DNA from 2 places in the Devosia sp. 919 genome. Region 1 is predicted to be linked to the other one. Evidence: riboswitches for the same ligand, from Rfam matches in the RefSeq annotation. Region 1 holds a riboswitch; the other holds the start of a gene.

Region 1 (11,244 bases):
TTCATCACCTCGAGGTTGTGGTTCCACAGTGCGCGGTGGTCGGTCTCTCCCGTTGGGCGGGAATGACCGGGATAGGAAAGTGGCGGGTGGTGCTCGGATGGCAGGTACATCGGGCAGAACGATGCGTGCATAAAGGGCAGGCCGCGCTTTTCGGCCACGCACTGAGCCGCGCCAACCGAAGGCATAAGACCGGTCGCGAGGATTGCATCGCAGCCGGCGGCTGCCGCGTCGATGGTCCGGCACTGGGCGGCGATCATCCTCATCCCGTAACCCGGGATATCGCTGGGAAATCGTTGAGCGAGCGCAATCCACTCTCGCACGCGCATGAAGGCGGGGACCAACTCAACGCCGGCACGTTCGGCAAGCTCCACAAACTCCTGGTCGCCCGGAGCGGACAGCACCGCTTCCACACCGACCGCCTCGAGCGCGACTGCAAGCGCCACAATAGGTTCGACGTCACCCCGCGACCATAGGTCGACAAAAGTACCCGCATCGATGCACTCCCTTTGCTTGGATACGGCAAGGGTTTTACGGCAGGTCCCTAGGCTTGAAGCAAGCCGCTTGTGATCTACATATCGAAGTGGGCAAGGGGTTGAGACCGATGTGTGTACCGAGGCCCAACTTAGCACGCCGAGGATCGACGTTCAGCCGGCCGCGGCAAACCCCAGTCGCCAAATGGCTGGCGCCGCCAGGGATACACCTGATAGCAGCAGCAGCGAGAACGCCACGCGGCGCAGCGTGAGGACCGCAAATGGCGGCGGCCAGCGTTTTGCGGCATAGGTGGTGGCGGTAACCACGGGCGCCGCCAACAGCGCCCACCAACTTGCCTCATAGGGGAAGCTGCCGGTCAACCCCACCAAGGACAGCCGGAACAAGGCGTTGACGCCAAAGATCAGCACCAAGGTGTCCCTGATGGCGGCCGCTGGCAGGGGTTGGCGATAGAAGTGATAGATCAAGGGCGGTCCGGCCGTGGAGAACATCCCGCCCAGAAAGCCGCCCAATGCACCCACCAGGACGAACGAACCCGAAGAAGATCGGTTGGGCAGCGGATGCGGCTGCAGGATCAACTGGATGCTGGCACCAACGATGACGGCGCCCAGCAGCAGGCGTAGTCCGTCCAGATTGGCGTCCGCAAGCCATTCGAGCATGAAATAACCCAGCACCACCAAAAGGAGGCTGGCGCCAATGGCGAGGCGAAACTCGCTCCAGGCCACGTTACGCCAGCCTCGGGCCAACACCTGAGTTGCATTGACCACCGTGAGGATGCTCACGATCACCGCGGCTTCGGGCAGGGGCAGCAGCCCGAGAATGCCGATACCGCCCATCATCAACAGGCCAAAGGCAAAGCCCGTCAGCGTCTGCACATAAGCGGCAGCGCCGGCAAGGACCAAGAGCATGGCGACATTCAACGGGTCCATTACCAGCCTGCAAACAGAATCAACGCCCGGGATAATAGCTGCATTCCCCGGGCGTGGCGCCGTGAGGCGGCAAATCAACGACTGACCGCTGCTCTCTGGACTTCGTTCTGCGCAACTGGGACGGCGAAGCGCCAGGCATTGTCAGCCAGATAATCGACGAGCCGCCGGCCCGGTCGCCCGGTGAGTTGGCTGAAATCGTCAGTGACCTGGCTGAAATGACCCGCGCGAGTAGCAGTAAAGATCGGCAGCATCTGTTCAACCAGAGCTGGCGCCAGTTTCATGCGCCCCGACTCGCGCTTGAACTGCGCCTCGTCGACACCCTCGTAGGTGACGGTGCGGCCGCTGATCGCGGAAAGCGCCGCTGCGGCTTCGGCATAGCCCAGGCTGTCGGGGCCAGTCAGGTTGAAAGCCCGCCCATCCGCAACTGCCTGGGTCAAAGCGACAGCGGCAGCTTCGGCGATGTCGCGCGCATCAATCAAGCTGGTCGTGGCATCGCCCGCGGGAAGCGCAAGCCGGCCAAGCTCCATGATGCCGGGGTGCCAGCGCCCGTGGAAATTGTCGAGGAACCAGTTTGGGCGCAGGATCGCGTAGGGCGCGCCTGAGCTTTCGATCTGCCGCTCCAGTTGCCGCAGCGGAATGGCGTCATTGGCATCCACCCCCAGAGCTGATTGCAACACCAACTTAATGCCGCGCCGCGCTGCGGCCTCGACGAAGGGGCCAAGCAGTAAATGTGGTTCGGCCGAGGTCGGAACGACGAGGTAAGCCGCATCGGTGCCGGCAAGCGCCGCTTCAAAAGTCGGGGCCTGACTATAGTCCAGCAGCACTGTGTTGGCGTCACCTCCTCGCCTTGTGCCGATTTTGACGCTGTGCCCGGCGATCAGCAGCCGATTGGCCAGGTGCTGCCCAACTGTGCCGGCTCCGGCCGCAACAAGTATGGTCTTGAACATCACGTTCTCCTTTCTAACCAGGAGAAAGATGGCGCGCCCTGAGAGGACAAGCCATGTGAGACGATCTCCCGTTTCTTGCAGATCGTCTTGAAAAGGTGCAGGAGAGCGGCATGAATGTGCTTGATCAATGGATCCGCATGTACGCCCGCAGCCGGATGACCCTCGTCCGCAGCCGGGTGGTTGAGCCTTGGGGCTTCCGGCTCGATCCGGGGGCAATGATCGCCTTTCACCTCGTCTGGCAGGGGACCGCTTGGCTTCGCCGGGCTGGCGAAGCGCCACTCCGGCTGGAAGAGGGTGATCTGGTGGTCCTGAGTGATGGAAAGGCCCACGATCTCGTGGCCAGCCCCAAGGGCGAGGCGCCCCCCGTCAGCCAGTTCGTGCAACAAGGATTTGATGTCACCAGCCAGTCTCCTGACGCGGTGATCTTTTGCGGGCGCTTCCAGGTGGATGGCACGCGGCGGCTGGGACAATCGGCGCTACCGCCCTGCATTCACCTGCCCGCCGCCGAGCTCCGCAAGGACAATGGCATTTTGCCGATCGTGCTGCTGCTGGCCGAGGAACTGGAGCACCAGGGCTTGGGCAATGAAAGCCTGGTGGAAAGTCTTGCCGACAGCCTGCTGGTTTACGTGCTGCGCCGTGCAGCCGAGCGCGCCGGGCATTCCGCCGGATGGTTGCCGGCAATGAAGGATCCCAACCTTGCCAAGGTGTTCCGGGCGATCCATGCCGATCCCGCCGCCAAATGGACTGTCGAGGGCATGGCGAAGGTGGCGGGGCTGTCGCGCGCTGCCTTTGCCAGACGATTCCATGACCGGGCGGGAGAGCCGCCATTGACCTATCTCAAAGGTTGGAGACTGACTCTGGCCGCCAGAAAGCTCGCCAGTGGCCCCACTTCGGTAGGGTCACTAGCGAGCGAAGCCGGCTACGCCTCGGAGGCGGCTTTCACGCGGGCGTTCAAGGACTATCACGGCCTCGCGCCCCGAGCTTATCTGCAGACGCTCCAAAGTGGCGCGCGCTTGCCTGATGGACAAGCAATCCAGGAACTGCGTCAAGCATCGCAAAGCGCCTGATCCAAGATCAACTCCGCCAATGCAGACATGTGCTTGCATTTGCCGGCAATGCTGCCCTATGCTGGCTTTATCCACAGGGGTGCTCCGTATGGTCGGGGCTGAGATGAGGGCGGCAAGCCTTCGGACCCTATAGCTGATCTGGGTAATACCAGCGGAGCGAGGCGGGCCATGTTCTCAGGCGCACAGATTTCCCTTTATCCAATGACCGGCGACTTTGTCGGCGTGATCATGAACGCGCTGGGTGCGCTCGATCCCTATCGTGAACGCTTGCGCATCGAGACCGATGACATCTCGACCTTGTTGGTCGGTCCGCCCGAAGTGCTGTTTCCCGCCATGCGCGATCTGTTCAGTGCCGCCGCGCGCGCCGGCACCCATTGCGTGCTTTCGGCGACGATCTCGCGCGGCTGCCCGGGCGAGCCCGATGATGCCATCTGCCAGTCCCATTTGTTCGAAGGGCCCGTTGCGCCTCTTGAGGAGCGGCGCGCCAGCGCGCTTGCGGCAGTGCAAGATGCGCCCGACATCGGCGTCTTCGGGGTGGCCCAATTGTCTCTCTATGTGATGGGACAGGGCCATCACATGGACGAAATCTATGGCTGCATCGACTTTCTCAAACAGTCGGGCACCTTCGAAAAGTCCAAGCATTTCGCCACCAAGCTCAATGGCGACACCGGTGCGCTATTCGCCACGATCGAGCAGGCCTTTTGCCGGTTTGGACCGCCCGAGGGACATGTCACTATCGACCTGACCGTGTCGGCCAACAGCCCTAGCGCGCGCTGAGCGGAAGGTCTGGCATGGCGCAGTTGTTCTCCTTCGGGCGACTTGTCGCCCGGTTTCTCAGTTACGCAGGGCCCGCCGTGTTTTCGGTGGTGACCCTGATCCTGGCCTGGGAAGCTTATGTGCAGCTTTCGGGCATCTCCCCAACGGCGTTGCCGGCGCCATCCCGCATTATCGTCCAAGGCTACCAGAACCGGGACGCGCTGGCCGGGCACACATTAGCGACCTTGCAGGCCACCATTTTGGGTTTCGGCTGCTCGCTCTGCGCCGCATTGCTGTTTTCGGTCGTGGTGGACTTCTTTCGCCCGGTACGGCGGGCGTTGTTTCCGGTGTTCATCATCACCCAGACCCTGCCGCTGGTCGCCATCGCGCCGCTCATCGTGCTCTGGTTCGGCTTCGGGCTGACGCCCAAGATCGTGCTCGTGGCACTGGTGACCTTTTTCCCCATGCTGGTGGCGCTGGTGCAGGGCTATGACTCCACCGACCGCGATATCGAGGGGCTGTTGGCGTCCATGGGAGCCTCGCGGTGGCGCCGGTTCAGGATGGCGCGGCTGCCTTCGGCCTTGCCTTATTACTTTGCCGGGCTGCGCATTTCCATCACCTATGCCGTAGTCGGGGCGATCTTTGCCGAATATGCCGGGGCGGTCCGGGGCTTGGGCATCTATATTCTCAATGCCAAGAACAATTTTCGCCCCGACCTGGTGCTGGCCGCCGTCGTCGTCAGCGCGACGCTGACCCTGCTCCTGTTTGGCGCTACCGTCTTGGTGCAGCGGCTGACGATGCCCTGGACCCGCTTGGCGCAGAGGCGCCCATGACCACGCCCAGGCTTGAACTGCGCAACTTGGGCAAGAGCTTTGGCGATTCCGAAGTTCTGGCCGACATCAACTTGAGCGTTGGAGCAGGAGAGTTCGTTTCGATCCTCGGCCCTTCCGGCGCTGGTAAATCCACCATCCTACAGCTGCTGACCGGAGCGGTGTCCACTGATGGTGGGGAAATGCTGTTTGATGGGGCGCCACTCGCCCCAAAGAGCCACCCCTTTGCCTTCATGCCGCAACGCGATGCGCTGATGCCGTGGCGGCGGATCATCGACAATGCCACGCTTGGCCTTGAGGTGGCGGGCATGACGCGCAAGGCGGCGCGGGCGGCGGTCCAGCCGCTGTTTGCTGAGTTTGGTTTGGCCGGATTTGAAAACCATTACCCCGCGCAGCTTTCCGGCGGCATGCGGCAGCGTGCAGCGCTGCTGCGCACAGTGGTGCAGCATAAATCCATGCTGCTGCTCGACGAGCCTTTCGGAGCCCTGGATGCCCTGACCCGCACGCGAATGCAGCGCTGGCTGGCTGGGATGTGGACGCGCCATCGCTGGACCGTGTTGCTGATCACCCACGATGTCCGCGAAGCGGTGCTGTTGTCCGACCGGATCTACCTGTTGTCGCCGCGCCCAGCGCAGATCGTGCGCCGCATCGACGTGCCGCTTGAGCATCCGCGACCCCCAGCAGGGTCGGCGGTCATCGCCCAAATCGAAGCCGATATCCTGCAGACCTTGTTTGAACCGGAGGAATAATCATGCCGCTTTCGCGCCTGCTGCTGATCCTTGGCCTTGCCGCCGCCCTCGCCAGTCCACCCGCACTGGCCCAGCCGGTGCCGGTGACCATGGCGCTGGACTGGACGCCCAACACCAACCATGTCGGCCTGTTTGTTGCCCAAGCCAAGGGCTTTTATGAGGATGCGGGGGTCGCAGTTGAGATCCTGCCTTATTCCGACACTTCCGCTGGCACGCTCGTGGCCAATGGGGTGGCAGATTTCGGTATTCTTGGCTCCATCGGCCTGTTCACCCAGCGCACGGCCGGGGTCGATCTGGTCGCGACTTATGCACTGGTGCAGACCGAAACGGGGCGCCTGGTGTTCAACGGCGACCGGCAGGATATCCAAAGCCCCAAGGACCTTGACGGCAAGACTTATGCCGGCTTTGGCAGCGACTGGGAGAGTGCCCTGATTGGCACGATCATCCGCGCCGATGGCGGCCGGGGGGAATTCGAGACGGTCACCCTGGGCACTTCGGCCTATGAAGCGCTGGCCAACGGCGCGGTGGATTTTACCCTTGAAGTTTATACCTGGGAAGGCGTCAAGGCGGAGCGAGACGGGCGCCCACAACGTGCCTTCCGCTATGCCGATTGGGGCGTGCCCGACCAGCACACCAACTTCATCGGCACCACCGGCGCCTTTTTGGCTGAGCACCCGGACACTGCCAAGGCGTTCCTTGGCGCGAGCCAGCGCGGTTACGCCTATGCCGTCGCCCATCCCGACGAGGCGACCGATATTCTGGTCGCAGCCAATAGCGACGCGCTGCTGGACCGGGACTTTGTGCGCGCATCGCTGCAGGCGCTGATCGATGGGCACTACCTGCGGGCCGAGATTGGGGCCGTGGGCGTCATCAATCCCGCCAAGATGGAGGCGATGGGCACGTTCCTGTTTGAAGCCGGCATCCTCAAGGACGGCGACGGCAATCCTCTGGCCGCCAAGCCTGACTTCTCCGGCTACTATACCAGCGCCTATGTGGAAGCCGCGCCGTGACACCAAGGCGGCGCATGGGGCTCAACGCGGTGATCTATGGGCTGGGGAGTCATGAAGCAGGCTGGCGCATGCCTGAAAGCAATGCGCTGGCCTCGACTGATCTGGGCTATTGGACCGACATCGCTCGTCGGGCTGAAGCGGGTGGGTTCGATGCTTTGTTTCTGGGCGATGTACTGGCGCTGCAGCAAAGCGCCGACCGGCACCTCTCGGACGCGATGGACCCCTTCATCATCCTTTCGGCGCTGGCGGCAGTGACGGAGCGGATTGGGCTAATCGGTACGGCCTCGACCAGCTTTGATCATCCCTTTCATCTCGCCCGCCGCTTTGCTTCGCTCGATCACCTCAGCGGTGGCCGGGCGGGCTGGAATGTCGTCACCTCCTCCAATGCGCTTGAGGCCCACAATTTCGGGCTCGACGCCATGCCTGAACATGGCGAGCGCTATGCGCGGGCCGCAGATGTCACCGCGGCTGTGCTGGCACTTTGGAGTTCCTGGCAGGCCGATGCCCGGATCGCGGACAAGCAGGCGGGCCGCTATCTTGATCTCGCAAAGGTTCGGACAGTAGATCATCACGGTCAGTTCGTGCGAACCCGCGGGCCGCTGAACGTGCCGCGCTCGCCGCAGGGCCGCCCTTTGCTGGCGCAGGCCGGCGCCTCTGAGGCCGGGCGTGATTTCGCGGCGCGCTATGCCGATCTGGTGTTCACGGTTCAGGCCGATCTTGCCGAGGCGCAACTGTTTTATCGCGACATGAAGGCAAGGGCTTCCCGCCACGGCCGGCCACCGGAAAGCCTGCTGATTTACCCTGGCATCGTGCCTATTGCTGCCCCGACGCGGGCGCAGGCGGAAGAGCGCTTGGTGCAGTTGAATGGGTTCATGGTGCCTGAGCACGCGCTGGCCAAGCTCTCCGAGTTCCTGGGCACCGACTTGTCTGCGGCACAGCTGGATGACCCCCTGCCTCCTTTTGTCGGGGCAGGGGCTCCCAGCCAGTCGAGCCAAAGCCGCGTGGCTGTTTTGGTTGGCATCGCCAAACGGGAGGGGCTCAGCCTGCGGCAGTTGCTGATGCGTCTTGCCAGCGGTCGAGGGCATCTGCTGGCGGTCGGAACGGGCGCCGAGATCGCGGCGACCATGCAAGAATGGTTCGACCAAGGGGCCGCGGACGGGTTCAACGTGATGGCACCGTTGATGCCGGCCGATCTGCAGAGCTTTGTGGATCTGGTGATACCAGAGCTCACCGCATCGGGCCTGTTTAACGCAAGCGGGGAAACGCTGCTGCGGCAGCGCGTCCAACTCGGTCCGGCATAGGTCAGTCCACGGCCTGCCGGTGCAGGCTCTTGGTGTAGAGCCGGTACATCGACAACGTTCCGGCGGCTTCAAGGTAAACCTTGGCCCGCAGGTCCCGCAATTGCCCGCCGCGTTGCAGCACCAGTCCCAGCGCCAGCCGCGCTGCTTCCTCGGGAGTCGCGGCGACCTGAATAAACTCTTCCGGTGCGCCTTCTGTCGGGGCGCAATCTACGACGCGATATTTCTTACTCAAACCCAGCACTCAGACGCATATCGGCGGCTCCCTTCGAATTGACCATTGCTGTTGGGACTGTCACCGAGGACCTGCTGACGAGCGCAAGGAAGCAACTTCCTGTTTGAGCCGTTCGATCTCCTGCTGGGCAGCTTCAAGCTGCCGCTCCAGGTCAGCGATCCTTATATCTGCCAGCTGGAGTTCGCTTTGCTCGGGCACCAGCTCACCATTGGGTACATCCTTGATCTTGTCGCTCATACCAGCTTTTCTTCGCACTTGGTGATTGCCGCTAGTCTAGCCCGTCCTATCCTCCCGGGACAATGGCATGGCGACCCTTATCGCCGCGCCGAAGCCGGGTTGTGGAGAATGGATGCGAGCAGATGGCCGAGGGCGACTGAAAACTGCTGCATAGCGCGCATTGTCCCATTGCGGAACCGTGGCGAGATCGAGGCGTTGGCCATTAGCATGGGTAAACTAGAGGGGAACTAATGGCAGCGCGACCGTCGCCACCGGCCGGAACTTTGCGTTTTGGTGGACAATGTTGGTGGCTGCCGCCTTGGTGATATTCGGGCTGCCTATCTTGGGGGGCGGCGCATGGCTGATCACGCTTGGGGGGGCGTGGTACTATCTGCTGGCTGGTGCTGGCCTGCTGGCGACCGCCTATTTCCTGTTCAGGCGTGAGTTTACGGCGGTCTGGATTTACGGGTTGACTTATCTGGGCACTGTCGCTTGGGCCTTGTGGGAAGCTGGTCTAGATGGATGGGCCCAGGTGCCGCGATTGGTGGCGCCGACGGTCGTTCTGGTTCTGGTGCTGACGACTATTCGGTCGCTGCGGCGCCCCGAAGGCGCCTCCCGCTCCACACTGGCGGGCACAGCAGCCGGGATCGCCGCTTTGGTGGCATGCATCGGCGTGGCGGGCAATCTTGGGCCAGACCTGCACGCTCAGGAAGTGCCGCCCTCCGACGCCGCCACACCGGGCAGCCCCGAGCCGGCAGCGCCACCACCCGCCCCCGTTGAAGCGGCCCCGGTGGGGCCCACGCCCGAGGCGTCCCCGGCTGAAGCGTCCGAACCGGCGCTGGCGACGCCGGTTGCGCCGCGCTATGTGACGCTGGAAACCGGGGTCGATTGGCCCGCTTATGGCGGCACGCATCGCGCTGCGCGCTATTCCCCGCTCGACCAGATCACCGGCGACAATGTTGGCCAGCTCGAGCAAATCTGGGAGTTCCGCACCGGCGATCTGCCCGAGAACGACGAGCCGTTCGGCAACCAGAACACGCCGGTCAAGGTCGGCAATCGGCTTTACCTCTGTTCGGCGCTCAACAAGATCAGCGCCCTCGATGCCGCGACCGGCGCCGAGTTCTGGACCTATGATCCGCAGACCCCGGTAGATGCCATCGGCTATAATGCTTCCTGTCGGGGCCTGGTTTATTTCGAGGATCCCGCCGCCGACCCCAATGCGCTGTGCGCCAGCCGGGTGGTCAACCTGACCCATGATGCGCGCATGATCGCGCTCGACACCCAAACTGGCCAGCCTTGCGACAAATTCGGCAATGCGGGCATAGTCAATCTGCTCGAAGGCATTGGTGACACTGCGCCCGGCTTTTACGCCCCGACTTCGCCCCCGACCCTGGTGCGCGACGTGCTGGTGGTCGGCAGCCAGGTGAGTGACGGGCAAACCCGCGAAGCGCCCTCCGGCGTGATCCGTGGCTACGACGCTAGGACGGGGGAACTCAAATGGGCCTGGGACATGGGGCGCCCCGACCAGAAGGGGCTGCCCCCCGAAGGCGAGATCTACACACCGGGCACGCCCAATATGTGGACCATCGCGTCAGGCGATGACGAGCTGGGGCTGGTTTACATGCCCATGGGCAATTCCGCTGTGGATTACTGGGGCAGCGACCGCTCGGACGCGGAGAACACCTATTCCACCGCCATCGTAGCGCTGGATGTGGAAACGGGCGACGTCGCCTGGCACCACCAGACCGTGCACTACGATGTCTGGGATTACGATCTGGGCGGGCAGGGGACGCTGGTGGACTTCCCCACGCCCGATGGTCCGGTCCCGGCTATCATCATGCCCTCCAAGCAGGCGCAGTTCTATATCCTCGATCGCGCTACCGGCGAGCCCCTGGTCAATATCGAGGAGCGCCCGGCACCACAGGGTGGCGTCGAGCCCGAGCGGCTCTCGCCCACCCAGCCCTATGTCACCGACTTCCCCAATCTGCTCAAGGCAGACCTGACCGAAGCCGATATGTGGGGAACGACGCCCCTTGACCAATTGTGGTGCCGCATCCAGTTCCGCCAGGCGTCCTATGAAGGTGTCTATACCCCGCCGACGGTGGATCGGCCCTGGATTCAGTTCCCCGGCTATAATGGTGGGGTGGATTGGGGCGGGGTTGCCGTTGATCCGGTCAATGGCATCATGATCACCAACTACAACAACATGCCCAACTACAATCAGCTGGTGCCGCGCGAAGAGGTGAATGCCGCCGGGGTGTTGCCGATCACCGATCCCAACTACGATCCCGATGCTGGTGGTGGCTCGCATGGCAGCCTCAGCCCGCAGGCGCAGACGCCTTATGGCATTCGCGTCAATGCCGGCTGGCGCGTGCCATTTACCGGGATGCTGTGCAAGCAGCCCCCTTATGGCGGGATCGCGGCCATCGACCTCAACACCCGCGAAGTGCTGTGGGACCGCCCCTTCGGCTCGGCGCGCAAGAATGGCCCATTTGGCATCCCCTCCATGTTGCCGCTCGAGATCGGCACGCCCAATAATGGCGGTGGCGTGGTGACGGCTTCGGGGCTGTTCTTCATTGCCGCGACCACCGACGACCTGCTGCGCGCCATCGACATTGAAACGGGCGAGGAGCTTTGGCAGGTAGCGCTGCCCGCTGGCGGGCAGGCGACCCCGATGACCTATGAGGCGGAGGGCCGGCAGATCATCGTGATCAATGC
Region 2 (11,244 bases), 1.8 Mb from region 1:
CGGCTTCGACCTGCTGGTGGACGCTTGCTTTTGGCGTACGGGCGGGCAGGCCGAGGGCGATGTTGCGGCCGGCGCTCAAGTGCTCGAAGAGGCTTTCGCTTTGCAACAGAAGCGATACCGGGCGCTGCTCGGGTGGCAGGGGCACGAGTTGCTGGCCATCGAGCACGATGCTGCCCGAGGTCGGCGTGAGAAAGCCAGCGAGGAGATCAAGCAGGGTGGACTTGCCCGAACCGCTGGCGCCCGACACGGCGGTGATCTCGCCGGGCGCAGCGGCGAGGGAAAAACGATAGGGCTCGGCCGTGTTGGGATAAGCAAAACAAAGCTCGTCAACGCGCAGCACGGGCGATCCTTTCGGCAAGGCGAGGCAGGCCAACAAAGGCAATGATGGTGCCGATGAGGAGAATGGCGGCAATGGCCCCTGCATCATTGTTGCGATAGGCGCCGAGCGAGCGGAACATCAGCAGCGGCAAGGTTTGGAAATCTTGCGTGCCAAATAGGGCGATGACGCCCAGATCCCCTAGCGAAAAGCAAAAGGCGAGGGCGAGCATGACGCCCAGATCCTTGCCGATAAGGGGCAGTTCCACGAGGAAGAACTGACGCCAGCCGCCCAGCCCGAGCGAGCGGATGAGCTTGCCGCGGGTTTTCGCAATGGCTTCGAGCGGCGGCGCAAGCGTTGCCATGGCAAAGGGCAGGGCGAGGAGGCTATTAGCAAGGATGACGACAGCGGGCGCGGCGGCGGCCGGCGCAAGGCCCAGGTCGCGTACCAGCAGGAAGAAGCCCAGCGACAGCACCACGGCGGGCACGGCGAGATAGGCATAGGCCGGGATGCCCAGGAGCGTGCGCAGCGGCGGGCTGCCGGTGGCGCCGCGGCCAAGGGCGAGGGCAAGCGCCAGAAGCAGGGTGAGGAGTGCGGAGGCGCTGCCGATAAGGAGGCTGGTGAGGAGCGACCACCAGAAGCTCGGCTGGGCCAGGAGGCTGCCGAGACCGGCGGCGAGGCCATCTATCAGCACGGAGAGCAGGGGCAGACCGAAGCAGAGGGTTGCAGTGGCGAGTATCAGCCATTGCAGCAGGCGGCTGGCGGGCCCGTCGCGCCAGGTCGTGGCGGGGGAAGAACCAAAGGCGGTGGGCACGGGGGCCAAAGCCGAGGCGGCGAGGATCACCACCGAGCAAACCGCGATTTGCGTCAGGGCGAGGCGCACGGCGCCGACGAGATCGAAATCCTGGCGGACAGCGGCGTAGATGGCGACCTCCAGCGTCTGGTTGGCCGGGCCACCGCCCAGCAGCAGCACTATAGGGAAGCTGGTGAAGGCGAGGAGAAATATGATGGCCCCGAGCCCCGGCAGGGTGCCGCGCAGGGCGGGCCAATCGATGAGGGTGAAGCGCTGCCAGGCGGAGAGGGCCAGGGACTGGCCGGTCTTGAGGCGGGCGGCGGGAATGGCGTCGAGACGGGCGAGGATGATGCGCGCGGCAAAGGCACCATCGAGAATGACATGGGCAAAGAGAATGCCCCCGAGCCCGTAGGCAGGATTGCCCAAGGGGAAGCCGAGCACGGCTTCGGCAGCGCGATTAATCCAGCCGTTGCGGCCCCAGATGGCGAGGAGCCCGAAGGCCACGACCATGCCGGGGGTGACGATGGCGGAGGCAAAGAAGGCGACGAGGAGATCGCGTCCGGGGAAGCGCAGACGATTGAGCGACCAGGCCAATGCCGTGCCGACCAGCAAGGAAAGCACGGTGGTGAGCCCGGCCTGGATCGAGGTCATGCGCAGGAGGTGGGCAATATCGATGCGGCTGGTGGCGGCGGCATCGGTGGCGGCGGCGAGAATGGACCAGAGGACGAGAGCAATCAGCCCGGCGATGGCAAGCGCGAGGAGGCAAGCGGTGGCGATGCGCAAGGGGCGGGGTGGGAGGGTCATGGTCCGGTGGTTGGCGCTAGCCTTGGAGCGGGTTGATGGGCCTGATCCCCCACCCTGTCCCTCCCCTCAAGGGGGAGGGGACGTCGGCTGATGGCGCTGGGATGGCGGAGAGTCGTTGTGTGGCTATCAGGGACTGTGTTCCCTTGATCGCCCCCCTCAGTGTGCCTCCGCTCAAGGGGGAGGGGAGGCACACTGAGGGGTTCGAAGCTTGTGGCTGTCCTGATTCCTACTGGATGGCGGCGAGCATTTCGTCGATCCAGGCGGCGCGGTTGGCTTCGAGGTCGGTGTCGCTGATCGTCAGGGTTTTCGCGGGTTGCGGGAGGGTGCCAAAGGCCGGGTTAAGGTCGGCACCCAGGTCAACCACGGGGAACATCCAGTTGGTGGTGGGGATTATCGCCTGGGCGGCGGGGGAAGCGAGATAGGCCAGGAACTGACGGGCGAGCTCGGGCTGGTCCGTGGAGGCAAGCATGCCGGCAATCTCGACCTGCACGATATGGCCCTCATCGAAGAGCGCGGCCTTGACGGTGTGATCGTCTTCATCGACGATGTGGTAGGCGGGCGAGGTGGTGTAGGAGAGCGCCATATCGGCTTCCCCGGTCAGGAAGAGATTATAGCTTTCCGACCAGTCGCGGGTGACGGCGAGGATATGGGGCTTGAGGCCGGCCCAGATTTCGGGGGCACGGTCGCCATAGGCGGCCTTGATCCAGAGCACGAGACCAAGGCCGGGGGTGGCCGAGCGCGGGTCCTGGATGACGATCTTGAGATCGTCGGGGAGCGCGATCAACTCCTCGAAGGAGGCGGGCGGGGTGGCGGTGCGGTCGGTATCGTAGACAAAGGCGAAATGGGCGTAGTCGACCGGCACGAATTGCGGATCGGTCCAGGGCTCGGGGAGGGCGAGATCGCCCAGCTCCAGAGTGTGATCGGCAAAGAGGCCGGTGGCGCGGGCTTCCCCGGCGGTGGCGACGTCGAGACCGACGATGAGGTCGGCCGGGGTGGTGGCGCCTTCAAGCTGGACGCGGCGCAGGGCGCCGATGGAGGAATCGGCGGCGATGAACTCGACAGTGCAGCCGGCGCATTGGGCTTCAAAGCCTTCGGCGAGCTGGGGGCCGGGGCCCCATTCGGCGGCAAAGCCATCATAGGTATAGATGGTGAGCGCCGGTGCGGTTTGGGCCAAGGCGGGCGAGGCGGCCAGTCCGAAAAGGACCGCAAGCGCCAGGTGAGTGGTGTGGACCAAGATGGTCATCCCTTCATTGGTGTGCGGCCATGAGTGAAGGGATGGGTGTCAATGGCGGGCACGAGATGCCCTTGCCATCTCGAACTTCCTCCGCCAGCATGACCTGGTTCAGGTTCAATGGGTAATTCTCAGCTCCGGCTTGACCCGGAACACCCCAGCGAGACGCCATGATCTTATAAGAGCGCCCCCCAAGTGCAAGAGAATTTCAGCCCAGCTGCCGACGCGCCCCTGCGCTTTGCCGGACCGATCGCCATTGTGGGCGGCGGGGCGGTGGAGAGCCAAACCCTGCGTGACCTCGCGGCAGCGGGAGTGACGCTGATCGGGGCCGATGGCGGGGCGGATGCGATCGGGGCGGTAGGGCTGGTGCCTGCGGCGATCATCGGGGATCTCGATTCGCTGCAGGATCGCGCCGACTGGGAGCGGCGCACCCGCGTGTTTCACCTGCCCGAGCAAGTGACCACCGATTTCCAGAAGGCACTGCGCTCGACGCAGGCGCCGGTGACGCTGGCGTTGGGCATGACCGGCAAGCGGCTCGACCATACGCTCGCGGCACTGAGCGCAGTGCTGCAATATGCCCCCGAGCGGCACTTGCTGCTGGTGGACGAGATCGATGTGGCGCTGGCGGTGGTGGGGCGGATTGCCTTTGACGCGGCGGCCGGGGAGCGGGTGTCGATCCATCCGCTGGTGCCGATCGGGTTCGAGCGCTCGGAGGGGCTCTTGTATCCGATGGATGGCCTGCAGCTGGCGCCGGGCGGGCTGATCGGCACCTCAAATGCGGCCCTGGGCGGGCGGATCGAGATTGTGCCGGTCGATCCCGTGCCCTGGCTGCTGATCCTGCCCAAGGCTCGGCTGTGGGATCTCGTCCAGGCGTGCCAAAATCCCGCCCGGGTCTGATGACCCTGCGGTTGGTGCTGCGACATGGGGCGAAGTTCGCCTCGGTGCCGGTCGTCCGGCAAAAGGGTAGAAGGTGAAGCAAGCTTCGCCCCATGCTCCATCGGAGACTCTTCGGTGAGGACCGTCCGTGGCTAGACCCGTGCCAAACGCCAGAAGCCCTGAGGCTTCATGGACCGGGGGATGAAATCGGTCCCGGATCATCCTCGTCCCGAAGGAGCTTGGGCGACCCCAAACTCATCCGATATTCCCGCACCGACCGTTCGTCGCGACCGCGCAGCTTGCCCAGGAACAAGGGGGATTGTGCCTGAGGTTTTCGGGGGCGGGGATAAGTTTGTGGGGTGGTGATGGCCGCCCTCGTGGTTCGAGGCTGCGCTACGCTGCGCACCTCACCATGAGGGCTCCGGCACATTCCCGCTCATTCCGCACTTCCGGGGGGTAAGGGCTTTTGGGGGGCATGAGTATGCCGGAGGCTCGATGGGCCCCGGGCTCAAGGCCAGGTTGGCATCGGCGGCGGGCTCGCAGGCGTAAAAAAGCCCTCGGGGGAAACCGAGGGCTGCATTGGTTGCTTGCGGCGGTCCAGCCTTATGCGGCGTTGGAGCGGGCAGCTTCGCGAACGGCGTCTTGCACTTTTTCGAAGGCGCGCACTTCGATCTGGCGGATGCGCTCGCGGCTGACATCGTATTGTTGGGCCAGCTCTTCGAGCGTCAGCGGATCTTCCTGCAGGCGGCGAGCCTGGAAGATGGCGCGCTCACGATCGTTGAGAACATCCATGGCATTGGTCAACAGACCCATGCGTTCGGAATATTCCTCGCTTTCACCAAGGGCAGTTTCCTGGCTGGGCGTGTCGTCGACGAGCCAGTCCTGCCATTCGGAGGAGCCTTCATCGGCGCGCATCGGCGAATTGAGCGAAGCATCGCCCGACAAGCGCGCATTCATCGAGACGACGTCATCCTCGGTGACGTTGAGGGTGGTCGCGATCTGCTTGATCTGGTCGGGATGGAGCGAGCCATCGTCGAGCGCGGCGATCTGGCCCTTCACCTTGCGCAGGTTGAAGAACAGCCGCTTCTGGGCAGCGGTGGTGCCGATTTTCACCAGCGACCAGGAGCGCAGGACATATTCCTGGATCGCAGCACGAATCCACCACATCGCATAGGTCGCAAGTCGGAAGCCCTTGTCGGGCTCGAAGCGCTTGACCGCGTGCATGAGCCCGACATTGCCTTCCGAGATCACTTCGGCAATGGGCAGGCCATAGCCGCGATAGCCCATGGCGATCTTGGCAACCAGGCGCAGGTGGGACGTAATAAGCCGTTGAGCAGCGGCCGGATCGGCGTGCTCCTTGTAGCGCTTGGCCAGCATGAATTCTTCATCGGGTTCCAGCATGGGGAACTTGCGAATTTCCTGAAGATAGCGGCTCAAGCCTCCTTCGGCAGAAAGGACAGGCAGATTGGTCTGGGCCATTTATGCACCCCTTTTACTTATTCCCCCGCACAGGCGGGCGGATCGATCTTCGGCCGTCCTGGCGGCCCGGCGGAAGAAGTCAGGTCATAATATATGGCGTATTGCCGCAATTGTAAGGCCGCCGAATGCAGACGAACGGTGCAGGCAGCGCAAGGGTTGCCCGTGGTGCGGGCATTAGGGGAGGGCCGGCCTGCACTTCTCGGTTACCGGCCCCCGCAAATCCTAGCGGGCGAAGGCCTTGTCATAGGGCTCGAGCGCTTCCTCGAGCGCCACAAGGTCAGGCGGGAGGGGGGCTTCAAAGAACATTTCCTCTCCGGTTACGGGATGCTCGAAGCCGAGCTCGGCCGCATGGAGGGCCTGCCGGCCTAGCGCAACGATGGGTGCGGCGACCTCGGGAGGCAGGCGGTTGATCTTGGTGGCGTAGCCCGAGGCATAAACGGTGTCGGAAACCAGGGGGTGGCCGATATGAGCCATGTGGACGCGGATCTGGTGGGTGCGGCCGGTTTCCAGCTGGCACTGGATGCGGGTGATGTCCCAGCCATCGCCGCCAAAGCGCTGCTCGACCATGTAATGCGTGATGGCTTCGCGGCCATCCTTGCGCACGGCCTGCTTGAGCCGATTATTGGCGTCGCGCCCGAGGGGCGCCTCGATCGTGCCCTTGGCCGTTTCGGTGGAGCCCCAAACATAGGCGATATAGGCGCGATGGAGCGGACCGGTGCGGCCATGATCGGCAAATTGCGCGGACAGATGCTGGTGGGCCAGATCGGTCTTGGCCGCGACCATGACCCCTGAGGTGTCGCGATCGAGGCGATGAACGATGCCGGGCCGGCGCACGCCACCAATGCCCTGCAGGCTCGCGCCGCAATGATAGATTAGCGCGTTGACCAGGGTGCCCGAAGGGCTGCCGGGAGCGGGGTGGACCACCATGCCGACGGGCTTGTTGACTACGATCAGCTGATCATCCTCGTAGAGGATATCAAGGGGGATGTTTTCGGGCTTGGGCTCGGGATCTTCGGGCGGCGGGGCGAGGAGGGTGATTGTTTCGCCGGCCGTTACGCGATATTTGGGCTCGCTGATCGGCTGGCCGTTAAGGGATACGGCTCCGCCCAGGATCAGGTCCTTGAGGCGGCTGCGGCTGAGCGCCGGGTGTGCCTTGGCCAGAACGGCATCGAGCCGGCCGCCGGCCTGTTCGGTAGTGATAGTGAATTGGACTTCGTCGCCCTCGAAGTCGTCAGCGGTTAGGTGTTCCATGAGCGATCCTTCAAATACCGGCCCGGTGGGCCAAGATGCCGAGCCGTTGTCGCCCGAAGCACAAGCCGTGCTGGGAAAGGCGCGCCGGTCGTTCGGCATCTCCATCGGCATTCTGCTGCTGGGCTTTATGGCGATTGGCTTTGCCATTGTCTATCGGGTGATGCGCGACGCACCGCCGCCCAGCATGGCCCAAACGCTGAGCGTGCCCGCCGGGGCCGAAGTGGTTTCGGCCACCACGGGCGATGGCGCGATCAATGTGCTGTATCGTCTTGATGGGGCGATGGTGCTGGCATTGTTCGATCGGGGCACGGGCGAACATATCAGTTCGGTGCAGATCGTTGCGGACGGTGCGCCCCGGCTTTAGCGCCCCTGGATTTCGCGCAGCGCTGCCATACGGTCGGTGACGCTGCCGCCGCGTCTGGCTGTGGCAATAGGCCCAGGTGGTGGTGGCGCCGCAGGGGTTTCCTCGCGCCCATCGGCAAAGCGCTGGATGCGATCAAACAGGCTTTCTTCGGCTGGCGGGGGCTGCTGGGGCGGCTCGGTATCGGCGGCGTAAACGATGCGGCTGGTATCGGCGGCAATGGCGTCGAGCTGGGCGCGCAAGGCGGTTTCATCGAGCCGCTCGGTTTCCCAATCGGCCATGATGGTGGTTTCCACATGGTTGATGCGACGATGCAACTGGCCGAGCTGGTCTTCGAGGTTGAGCTCTTCTGCAAGCGCCGGGGGCATGGTGCCATCGGCCTGGGCGGCGGTTTGCCCGGCCATGGCGTCCAGGCTGGAGCCGGCTTCGGCAATGCGCGCCTGGGCGATCTCAATGCTTTCGGCCTCTTCGAGCGCGGCTTCTTCCAGGGCGGCCTGCTCGAGCGCGGCCTGCGCGTATTCGTCGCGCAACGCCTGGATCTCGGCCGTGCGGTTTTCAAGGTCGCGCTCACGCATGCGCAGTTGCTGGGCAAGATCGGTGGTTTCGCGCTCGAGTTCGAGCACGCGATCACGCAATGCCGCTTCGCGGGCTTCGAGTTCCGTCATCTTGTCGACGGCGCTGTCGCGCTCGGCCCGCATGGCGCCAAATTCTGCGCGTCGGTCATTGTATTCGCCCACCTGTTCGGCGAGACGGGCGCGCAGCCCCTCGATTGTGGTTTCGAGCCGGCGCGTTTGGAGGGCGAATTCGGCGCGCAGTTGATCCTTGTCGGCACGGAATTCTGCGAGGGTGATGGGGGTCGCGGCCTCGATGCGCTTTTTGGTGAGGCGGACAGCGCGTTTCCACACCGCGGGCAGGATGATCACGGCCAAGAGCCCGGCAAACAGCAGGCCGAGGGCGAAATACATGATGTTTTCGATCATCATCGTGCGAACTCCGGAACCAGGCCGTCCAGATGCGGTCGACAGGAAGCTGACTTAAGCGCCGCAAAGGGTAGTGGTCGGGCCATTGCTTAGCGGTTCCGGTGGTCTACGTCACGAAAAAGCCGGAGGGTGCACGCCTCCGGCTCGCAGCATCTACCAAAGCGCTGATATCAGAAAGGGTTCCAGGTGGGCTGCTGGGTGAACTTGAGATAGCCGATATTAACGCCCAGCCGCGCGCCCACGCCCGAGCGGATCGGGACCATGATGGCGTTGCCGTACTTGATCACCGTCATGCCGAAGCCACCCACCACATAGGCGGAGCCATCAACGCCGGCGAAGCGGCCGAACACGTCATTGGTGCTGGAGAGATTGTAGACCAGCATCATGACCTTGGAGCCATCGCCGCCAACGTCAAAGCCAAGGCTGGGGCCTTGCCAATAAAGGGGCAACTCGCCGGCATTGCGGGTGTAAAGCCGGCCTTCGCCGTAACGGGCGCCGGCAAACAGCGCGCCGCCAGCGTCTTCGCCCAGGATGTAGCCGTTGGGCAGGCCGAACTCGGAAACGGCGCGCTCAACGAGGGATGCGAGGCCCTGGGCAGCGGAGCCGAAAAACTGGTGGCCCTTGTCGACCAACTCATCGCCGGAATAGCTGTCGCTGAGCGAGCCTTGGGCAAAGGCAGGAGCGGCGCCAGCGAGGGCGAGGAGCAGGGTCAGGGTGCAAAGCAGGCGTTTGAACATGGTGTTCCCCCTAAAACAGGCGAGCCGGGACTTCGCAAGACTTTAAAGTTTCTCGGTCATGGTTGGTCGGGCCAGCGCTGGACAAGGGCTGGCCCGTGGATCAATGATGACGCAAACCCGTAAACAAATCTTAACCATGCTTGCCTTTGTTCTGCCGCTTTTGGGGGGCGGCGCGGCACCGGCATGGAGCCAGTCAATCAACACGGCCGTGGTAAGCGATCCCCTTACCGGGCTGGCGCTCGGGGGCATGGATCCGGTCTCCTATTTCGTGGAAAGCCAGCCGGTGCCGGGACGCAGCGAGTTCGAATATGAGTGGGGCGGGGCACCCTGGCAGTTTAGCAGCGCGGCCAACCGCGACGCCTTTGCGCGGGCGCCGCAGATCTATGCACCCCAGTTCGGGGGCCATGCGGCGATGAGCATGGCGCGCGGCTTTTTGTCGGACGGCGACCCGGCAATCTACACGGTCTTCAAGCAGCGTCTTTATCTGTTTTATTCGGCGGCGAGCCGGGAAGCCTTTTTGCTGGCGCCCAACGCCGCGGCCCGCGAGGCACAAGCCAATTGGGCGGTTTTGTCTAAATCTCTGGTCTGGCAATAGTGCAGAAGCGCAACCCCCACTAAGGTCGGCGCAAGTGATTCGAACGCGCCCCTGATGGAGAAAACCCATGGCCGATATCATCGAGCTCAAGGCAACCGACCTTGCGGCAATGTTGTGCAGCCGGGTCTGTCACGACCTGATCAACCCGATTGGGGCGATTGGCAACGGGCTTGAGGTTCTGGCCGACCCCACGCAGGGTGACATGGCTGAAGGCGCCCGCGACCTGATCGCCAGCGCGGCCAATCAAAGCCGGGCCAAGCTCGAATTTGCGCGCCTGGCTTATGGTGCCTCCTCGACGGCGGGCACCGATATCGACACGCGCGAATGCGAGCGGGTGGCGCGGATCTATTTCGAGATCGAGAAGGCCGATCTGGAGTGGCAGGTGCCGCTGATCCTGCTTCCCAAGCACAAGGCCAAGCTGTTCATGAACATGCTGCTGATCGCAGCAGGCTCGGTGCCGCGCGGTGGCACGGTTACGGCTAGTATCACTGGACCGGCCGGAGCGGAGGTGTTTGAGTTCACCTCGTACAGCGATCCCGAGAAGCGGCAAAAGACGCTCGTGCCGTCAGGCGCGGCGGGATTGCTCTCGGGCATGCCCGAAGAGGGCGCCGTGGATGCGCGCGGCATCCAGCCCTTTTATACAGGCCTGCTGGCTCGGATGACCGATATGGAGATCAGCATCGGGCTTGAGGACGGCAAGTTCTACCTGCGTGCGCTGCCCAAGCCGCCCATCCAGGAAGAAGCTGCACCCGAGGCGCTAACCATTCCGTAGGCAGTTGCCATTCATAGTTGTTTCCGAGCCTTTGGCCGGGGAAACACATTCATGAAGTCGTGCCTGATCGTCGATGACTCGAGTGTGGTGCGCAAAGTGGCGCGCCGCATTCTCGAAGACATGGACTATATTGTCGAGGAGGCCGAGGACGGGCAGGAGGCTATCGACAAATGCCGCCTCGAGATGCCCGACGCGATCCTTCTCGACTGGAGCATGCCCATCATGGGTGGGCTCGAGTTCCTCAAGCATCTGCGCGGCTATGTCGGAGGCGAGCGGCCGCACGTCGTTTATTGCACGGTCGAGAACGATATTGGCGCTATTGCCATGGCGCTCAAGGCCGGCGCCAGCGACTATATGATGAAGCCGTTTGACCGGGCCTTGCTGGAAGCCAAGTTCGACCTGGACCGCGCGCTTCCGTCAGCCGAAATCGCCTAACAGCAAAAGGCCCGGGCGAGAACCGCCCGGGCCTTTTGCCGTCTTGAGCGAGCCAGCCGCGCCTAAGGGGTGCGGGTGAAGCTTGCGCCGGCAAGGACGCAATCGGGTGCTTCGCCGATGGTGAAGGCCGGGCCAGAGCCCTGGATGGGGCAGGTCATCGGAAAGGTCGCCGAGCCGATATTGCCGGTCGCATCGGTGAAGGTCAGCGCCTCGGCGGTAGCGGTGTAGCGGCCCGATACCGAGCGGCCGTGGCGATCGGTCATGGTAAAGCTGTCGTCATCATTGAGCACCACGGCAATGCCGCCGGCGGGGCCTTCGGCATTGGCCTCGTAGCGACCCACCAGGGCGGCATTGGCGGCGTCGCGCTGGGCGGTGGCCGAGGCGATCTGGGCTTCAAGGTCCGAGAGCTCCTTGCCGCGGGCAGCCAGCGTATTGGTCAAGTCCGTCACCTGCGGCTGCAGCTGATCGCGCTGGGTCTGGTAGCCGGCGACATCCTTGGAGAGCTGGTCGCGCTGGGACTGGAGATCGGCGATCTGGGTCTGCAGGTCCGCCAGCTGGGTGCCGCTGGTCTCGGTCTGGGCGGCAATATCGGCCAGGCGGGTCTGGATCTCGGT

What was found. Region 1 has a riboswitch for thiamine pyrophosphate ahead of HRQ64_RS06560 (YkoF family thiamine/hydroxymethylpyrimidine-binding protein). Riboswitches for the same ligand answer to the same signal wherever they lie in the genome.
Region 2: another riboswitch for thiamine pyrophosphate. It lies ahead of thiB (thiamine ABC transporter substrate binding subunit); the one in region 1 lies ahead of HRQ64_RS06560 (YkoF family thiamine/hydroxymethylpyrimidine-binding protein).

The regions. Positions count from the first base shown of each region.
Region 1 covers NZ_JABAOL010000001.1:1,358,494-1,369,737, forward strand. Annotated here, with positions in the region: gene HRQ64_RS20455 (DUF6022 family protein) at 1-443, opposite strand, end outside; gene HRQ64_RS06545 (TSUP family transporter) at 645-1,418, opposite strand; gene HRQ64_RS06550 (NAD(P)H-binding protein) at 1,493-2,365, opposite strand; gene HRQ64_RS06555 (AraC family transcriptional regulator) at 2,476-3,432, shown strand; TPP riboswitch at 3,498-3,610, shown strand; gene HRQ64_RS06560 (YkoF family thiamine/hydroxymethylpyrimidine-binding protein) at 3,601-4,209, shown strand; gene HRQ64_RS06565 (ABC transporter permease) at 4,224-5,021, shown strand; gene HRQ64_RS06570 (ABC transporter ATP-binding protein) at 5,018-5,767, shown strand; gene HRQ64_RS06575 (ABC transporter substrate-binding protein) at 5,770-6,777, shown strand; gene HRQ64_RS06580 (LLM class flavin-dependent oxidoreductase) at 6,792-8,078, shown strand; gene HRQ64_RS06585 (hypothetical protein) at 8,080-8,310, opposite strand; gene HRQ64_RS06590 (hypothetical protein) at 8,371-8,547, opposite strand; gene HRQ64_RS06595 (membrane-bound PQQ-dependent dehydrogenase, glucose/quinate/shikimate family) at 8,828-11,244, shown strand, end outside.
Region 2 covers NZ_JABAOL010000001.1:3,164,949-3,176,192, reverse strand. Annotated here, with positions in the region: gene HRQ64_RS15395 (ATP-binding cassette domain-containing protein) at 1-340, opposite strand, end outside; gene HRQ64_RS15390 (hypothetical protein) at 327-1,913, opposite strand; gene thiB (thiamine ABC transporter substrate binding subunit) at 2,140-3,156, opposite strand; TPP riboswitch at 3,214-3,314, opposite strand; gene HRQ64_RS15380 (thiamine diphosphokinase) at 3,340-4,041, shown strand; gene rpoH (RNA polymerase sigma factor RpoH) at 4,624-5,499, opposite strand; gene HRQ64_RS15370 (RluA family pseudouridine synthase) at 5,722-6,750, opposite strand; gene HRQ64_RS15365 (DUF6476 family protein) at 6,749-7,114, shown strand; gene HRQ64_RS15360 (hypothetical protein) at 7,111-8,094, opposite strand; gene HRQ64_RS15355 (DUF1134 domain-containing protein) at 8,262-8,828, opposite strand; gene HRQ64_RS15350 (YHS domain-containing (seleno)protein) at 8,965-9,423, shown strand; gene HRQ64_RS15345 (histidine phosphotransferase ChpT) at 9,491-10,195, shown strand; gene HRQ64_RS15340 (response regulator) at 10,247-10,630, shown strand; gene HRQ64_RS15335 (hypothetical protein) at 10,693-11,244, opposite strand, start outside.